Prochlorococcus marinus str. MIT 9313: one gene and its partner. The protein of the gene in region 1 interacts with the protein of each later gene in a pairwise test. Links are inferred from orthologs where the notes say so. Each region holds a gene or a part of one and is shown in the gene's direction. Other genes may lie near its edges. The genes, in order: eno and rpe.

Region 1 (3,165 bases):
TTGAATCAATGGGCAGAGCCAACACCCAATCGCTGTAACGCCGATCACTGAAAAGCACCTGGATCAAGTGCTCCACATCCAGCTGACCATGTCGCCAACGGCGGGCGACATCCTGACCGACAAGCAACAAATCCCAAGCGTCATCACTGAATCGATCAGGATCACTTGTGAGACTTCCCTGGGCGGAAGCCGCTTGACTGGTCTCAGGATGCATAGGGTTCAGCTCGCGGCCTCACGAGAGGCCAATTGAATCAGCTCCACCTTGTAGCCATCGGGATCTTCCACAAAGGCAATCACGGTGCTGCCATGTTGCATAGGCCCGGGTTCTCGCACCACACGCCCGCCTCGCTTTGAGATGGCCAAGCAGGTGGATTGAATATCCTCCACGCCCAAGGCGATATGGCCATAGCCCTCTCCCAACTCGTAGTGATCTTGGTCCCAGTTGTGTGTGAGCTCCAGCACAGTGGTGTCACTCTCCTTGCCATAACCGACAAACGCCAAGGTGAAGCGACCTGAGGGGTAGTCCTTTCGCCGCAACAGATGCATGCCTAGAACCTCGGTGTAGAAGCGCAGAGAACGATCCAAATCCCCCACCCTCAGCATCGTGTGCAACATCCGCATCTCGAGCGATCCTGACCTTTAAGACTCAGTTCATTCTGCGTCGTTCTACGACTGACAACAGCCTCAGCATCAGTAAAAGGGCTAGGCGGTACACAGTCCGAGGGATGGCAAACCATAGGATCCACGCAACTTCAATTCGTCACAGGTGATCGATTCCCTCGACCTCGTCATTGACACCATCGTGGCCAGAGAGGTTCTGGACTCTCGCGGCAACCCCACAGTTGAAGCAGAAGTGTTGCTCGAAGCAGGTGCTATCGGTAGGGCCATCGTGCCCAGCGGAGCAAGCACCGGTGCCCATGAGGCGCATGAATTAAGAGATGGCGACAGCCGCTACCTGGGCAAAGGGGTGACTAAGGCTGTGAACCATATCGAGGATCGGATTGCCCCAGCGCTCTGTGGGATCTCTTCCCTAGATCAGGCCAGTGTTGATGGCACCATGCAAGAGCTTGATGGCAGCGACAACAAATCAAGCCTGGGCGCAAACGCGATCCTGGCCGTGAGCATGGCCACTGCCCGCGCGGCCGCCAATGGCTTGGGTTTGCCCCTCTACCGCTACCTGGGTGGCCCCATGGCCTCATTGCTGCCCGTACCGCTGATGAATGTGATCAACGGCGGTGCGCATGCTGCTAACAATCTCGATTTTCAGGAATTCATGCTGGTGCCCCATGGAGCAAGCAGCTTCCGAGAATCGCTGCGCATGGGCGCAGAAGTATTCCACACACTCAAGGGCCTGCTCAGTGCTCAGGGGCTCTCAACGGCAGTTGGAGATGAAGGCGGCTTTGCACCCAATCTGGCCAACAATGATGCAGCAGGAGATCTGCTCATTCAAGCAATCGAAAAAGCAGGCTATTCGCCAGGTAAGGATATTTCCTTGGCACTAGATGTAGCCAGCACAGAGTTCTATCAAGACGGCTGCTATGCCTTCGGGGGTGGTCGTTACACCAGTACCGAAATGGTCAATGAGCTCGAAAAACTTGTTGATCGCTACCCAATTATTTCGATCGAAGATGGACTAGCAGAAGATGATTGGCAAGGTTGGGCTCTACTCACAAAAAAATTGGGGAAGCGTATCCAACTGATAGGTGACGATATTTTTGTAACGAGTACTAAGCGCCTACAGCAGGGAATTGATCAAAACGTAGCCAATTCCATCCTGATTAAAGTGAATCAGATCGGCTCGCTAACGGAAACGCTTCAGGCCATTGATCTTGCTGGGCGCTCTGGTTACACCAGCGTAATCAGCCACCGCAGCGGCGAAACGGAAGACACCACAATTGCAGATCTTGCCGTTGCCACCCGTGCTGGGCAGATCAAAACGGGCTCCCTAAGTCGCAGTGAACGGGTAGCGAAATACAACCAACTGCTGCGAATCGAAGACGAACTCGGTAGCCAAGCGGTCTATGCCGGTGCCACAGGACAAGGGCCACGGGGGCGAAGCTAAGCAAAGGCCTCAAAGGGGCTGGACGGGGATCACTTTGGAAGACTTTCAGCGACTCTGACTCGACAGATGATCCATGCGCGACTCACGTCCCAGCTTGATCTGCAATTTGAACCAACCGAAGCCCACCGGGAGAGCCGCGACCAACGGCAAGACAGCCCAAATCGGCCGACTACTTGCCCCCAAAAGAGCAGCTGCAATACCTAGAGAGCCCAATAACACCGATTGACCAAGGGCCTTCTGAACGCTGATCATGCGCCGCAACTGTCGATCGGATTCACCCATCCGGATCTGCAATTGCAGATCTCCTTGTTCCAGTCGTTCAAGGCTTTCGTCCAGACGTCTTGGCAAGGCTGCCGCCCGGCTGCCAATAGCACCGACCTGACGTCCGAGCTCATTGAACAAATCGTTTGGACCAGAACCGCTTGAAGTCATCAGTGGCAGTAAATATGGCTTGGCTATAGCCATCAAACTAAAGCCTGAGTCGAGGCTTCGCCCCACACCTTCAAAGGTGGAGAGAGCACGCATCACAAAAATCAGCTCAACTGGCAGCCGAAAGGGTTGGCCATAAACCAACTCGTACAGATCTCCGGAAAGTTTCTCGATCACATTGGCGCTGAAGGGGGGCGTCAAAGCGTCTTGAAACATCACTCGCACCAACCGCCGCACAGGTCCAACGTCGATGCCATAAGCAATCAAACCCGCAGCCTGCAACTCCTCAACCAGGGCTGCCGCATCTCTAGCCGCCGCCGCACGAATCATCGAACCGAGCCGACGTCGTAAAGAATCGGAGAGCAGCCCCATCATGCCGAAGTCGTAGTAAATGAGAGCTCCATCAGGGGCCACGGCAAGGTTGCCTGGATGGGGATCGGCATGAAAAAAACCGAATCGCACGAGCTGCTGCAGATAACTGGCGGCTCCAAGCTCCGCTACGGCCGAGGGATCAATGCCGGCCTTCAATAAAGCATCAAGATCATTCACCTTGATGCCTGGCAAATAATCGAGACAAAGAACACGCCGGGTGCTGAGCTCCCAGACCACTGCAGGCACGCGAATACGAGAATCATCAAGAAACTGTTGACGAAACCGAGCTGCGTACTGAGCCT
Region 2 (3,299 bases), 1.6 Mb from region 1 along the record:
ATCCTTGATATGCACGGTATTGGTAAACCGAGCTGTGTTGTCAAGAGTGCTGATCACCAAGCTGCTAGTGCGTGTGCAGTCAGGCTCGAACTTAACTCCATGGAACAACAGTCCATCAGTGATCCCACTACCCGCAAAAACAACATTTTTGCCGGAAGCCAGTTCTTCGGCTTCATAGATCTTGTCAACATCAGTAATGCCCATCTCATTGAGGCGGGCAATGTTGCCTTCCTTTGTGTAATCGGCCCATTCACTGGTTTGAGCAATGGCGGGGTCATACACCAGCTGGCCCTGAAAGTGACCACCGAGAGCACGCATTGCGGCAGCTGAAATCACACCCTCAGGAGCAGCACCGATGCCCATTAGACAGTGGGTGCCGGTGCCGGCAAACCCACAGGCAATGGCAGCTTGAACATCTCCATCTGAGATGGGTTGAACACGTGCACCAGTGGCTCGTATCTCAGAAATCAGGCCTTTGTGACGAGCTCGATCCATCACGACAATGGTGAGTTCACTCACGGCAAGCCCAAGACACTGGCTAAGGATGTTGATGTTCTCGGTGGCAGATTTGCGAATGTCCACCTTGCCTTTCGCTGACGGGGGGGCCGCTAACTTTTTCATGTAAAAGTCAGGAGCATTGAAAAGGCCACCGCGATCAGATGCGGCCAGTACAGCCATCGAACCTCGCTGGTTGTTGGCGCAAAGATTGGTGCCTTCGCAGGGATCGACGGCAAAGTCAACGCCTGGGCCGCTGCCGCTGCCAACCTCTTCGCCGATATAAAGCATCGGGGCTTCGTCGCGCTCCCCCTCACCGATGACGATGCGACCCTGCATTTGGATTTGCCCCATCCGCTTGCGCATGGCTTCAACAGCTGCTGCATCGGCTTCGTCTTTCTTGCCGAGACCAGTCAGATGTGCCGACGCAATGGCAGCTTGCTCAACGACCTCGAGAATTTCCTGAATAAGAGTGCGATCCACTGGTATGCGGCGGTGGGGATGGGTGTGACGACCAAAGAAACGAGCAGGGCTGGACTGAATTCACGGGTCAGCGTTATACGCTGATCATGTGAAAGGACCCGATGCCGCAGGGGTTCTCGGCTCTAAAGCGCTGCTCACTGTATCAGTGCCGGCAACAACGAGAATGCCCATACAGCCGATTCCTAGAATCGCCCACTCCCTAACCCCGATCGATGAGCACGAAGCCCCTGGTAATCGCCCCCTCGATCCTCTCTGCCGATTTCTCCCGCCTAGGAGAAGACGTGCAGGCTGTAGATCAAGCCGGCGCAGACTGGATTCATGTGGATGTCATGGACGGCCGATTCGTGCCAAATATCACGATTGGTCCTCTGATCGTTGAAGCACTAAGGCCTGTGACCAGTAAGCCCCTAGATGTCCACTTGATGATCGTGGAACCAGAAAGGTATGTAGGAGATTTCGCAAAAGCAGGTGCAGATCACATCTATGTGCAGGTTGAAGCCTGTCCACACCTTCACCGCAACCTTGCGCAAATCAAGGATCTCGGTAAGAAAGCAGGTGCAGTACTCAACCCAAGCACACCTCTGGACACCCTTGAGTACTGCCTGGAGCTATGTGATCTAGTCCTGATTATGAGCGTCAACCCAGGCTTTGGTGGGCAAAGCTTCATCGACAATCAAGTGCAAAAGATCCGCGAGCTGCGTCGTATTTGCGACGAACAGGGTCTCGATCCCTGGATCGAAGTCGATGGAGGTATCAAGGCCGACAATGCCTGGAAAGTGATCGAAGCTGGCGCCAATGCGATTGTGAGCGGGTCTGGCGTGTTCAATCAGCCCGACTACGCCGAAGCTATCCGAGGCATCCGTAATAGCAAACGTCCTGAAGGTGTTGTGGTCTGAAGTAATAGATGCAGCAATAACTGCATCTATTGCCTATTAGTCTTGTGGGGATTGTTGCTAATAAGAACAGATCAATATCACAAGATTAGGCTTCAAAGAACCAGCCGTAGCTGTGCAAACCAATCCCTAACAGATTCACACCGATATAACAAACAACGATCACAACGATGCCTGCCACGGCAACTAAAGCCGGACGTCTCCCGCTCCACCCACGACTGAAACGTGTATGCAGATAGGCCGCATAAACCATCCAACAAATTAGAGCCCAGGTTTCCTTTGGATCCCAACTCCACCAGCTCCCCCAGGCCTCATTGGCCCAAACGGCACCACTGATCAAGCCAAGCGTGAGCAACAAAAAGCCAACCGTAATCGTGCGATAACTAAGACTGTCCAATTGTTCAGTGCGGCTCAAGTTGATTGAACTCAGGCGCAGGCCATCACTCTGATCCATAGAAGATGTGGCTAGCTTTGCCTGACGAAAGCCTCCTGTTCCAATTGAACTGCTGCGTAGCTCCAAAGTTTGCTGGCGATCAGTAAATAGAACCGCCATTGATAAGAAAGAACCAACAAGCAGGGCAGCGTAACTGCACATAATCACGCTCACGTGCATCACAAGCCAACTGGAGCGAAGAGCTGGTACTAGAGGAGAGGCCTCCTGAAGAGTTTCTGGTAATGCAAAGCTGGCAAAAGCCACACAAAGCAAAGCCATTGGTGTAGCAGCAGCTGAAACAATCGGAGAAGACAAGGAACGCTCCACCAATAGCTGCGCAAGTGTGCAAGCCCAGGCCAGAAAACAGAGGGATTCATAAAGGTTGCTGATCGGGAAGTGACCCGACTGCCACCACCGCAAAACCAATTGAGCGGTAAGAACCAAATTGGCAAGAGCCACCAGAAGTGTCACAACAGCAGAATTGCTACCTCCTGAAACCATCCAAAAAGAGATTGGTATGGCCAACAGAAGTAGGGCAAATGCAGCCAAACCAAGAGCCAAAACAGGATCCCCTAGCGAGGCGGAAAGCTCAGCCAACGTCACTCCAAACACCAGGTCCCTGCGACAACTCTCTTATTCTGCCGCTGCAGTTCAACGACTGGCCTGACGCAGCAACAGACCGCCACCTGCCAAAGAGATAAAAACAGGGATCCACGCGGCCAACATCGGTGTCAAAGTGCCCGTAACTCCAAGAGAACTGAAGCTGAAGCTAAGCGTGTAATAAGCAAGAATTAATAAGAGACTGATGCCAAATCCCTGGGTCCGGCTGGTCCGAGAATTAGGTTTTGCACCAAGGCTGCTGCCAATCAGGCCAAACACCAGGCAGGACATCGGGAAAGTGAATTTTTCTTGGATACGCACCTTCAAACGCCTTGCCTCTTTACGGTTACCAGCATCGGTATAAATACTTGCAGCCTCCATGGCCTGTGCAACAG

The links.
Region 2: the proteins of eno (region 1) and rpe interact in binary tests that used the Escherichia coli proteins (3 or more experiments, as listed by UniProt). The link is inferred for Prochlorococcus marinus str. MIT 9313 from one-to-one orthologs.

What each region holds. Positions count from the first base shown.
Region 1 is NC_005071.1:2,195,463-2,198,627, reverse strand. The notes cover bases 75-2,914. They hold eno (phosphopyruvate hydratase), read left to right. Parts: upstream 75-766; coding sequence 767-2,062; downstream 2,063-2,914. Other genes in these bases: AKG35_RS11090 (ABC1 kinase family protein), read right to left, coding at 2,108-2,914; gloA (lactoylglutathione lyase), read right to left, coding at 220-621; AKG35_RS11105 (ATP-dependent Clp protease ATP-binding subunit), read right to left, coding at 75-214. Also shown: more of AKG35_RS11105, read right to left, coding at 1-74; more of AKG35_RS11090, read right to left, coding at 2,915-3,165. UniProt on the Escherichia coli protein: Catalyzes the reversible conversion of 2-phosphoglycerate (2-PG) into phosphoenolpyruvate (PEP). It is essential for the degradation of carbohydrates via glycolysis.
Region 2 is NC_005071.1:622,488-625,786, forward strand. The notes cover bases 59-3,032. They hold rpe (ribulose-phosphate 3-epimerase), read left to right. Parts: upstream 59-1,190; coding sequence 1,191-1,874; downstream 1,875-3,032. Other genes in these bases: glpX (class II fructose-bisphosphatase), read right to left, coding at 59-978; ccsB (c-type cytochrome biogenesis protein CcsB), read right to left, coding at 1,960-2,916; AKG35_RS03005 (LptF/LptG family permease), read right to left, coding at 2,956-3,032. Also shown: more of glpX, read right to left, coding at 1-58; more of AKG35_RS03005, read right to left, coding at 3,033-3,299. UniProt on the Escherichia coli protein: Catalyzes the reversible epimerization of D-ribulose 5-phosphate to D-xylulose 5-phosphate.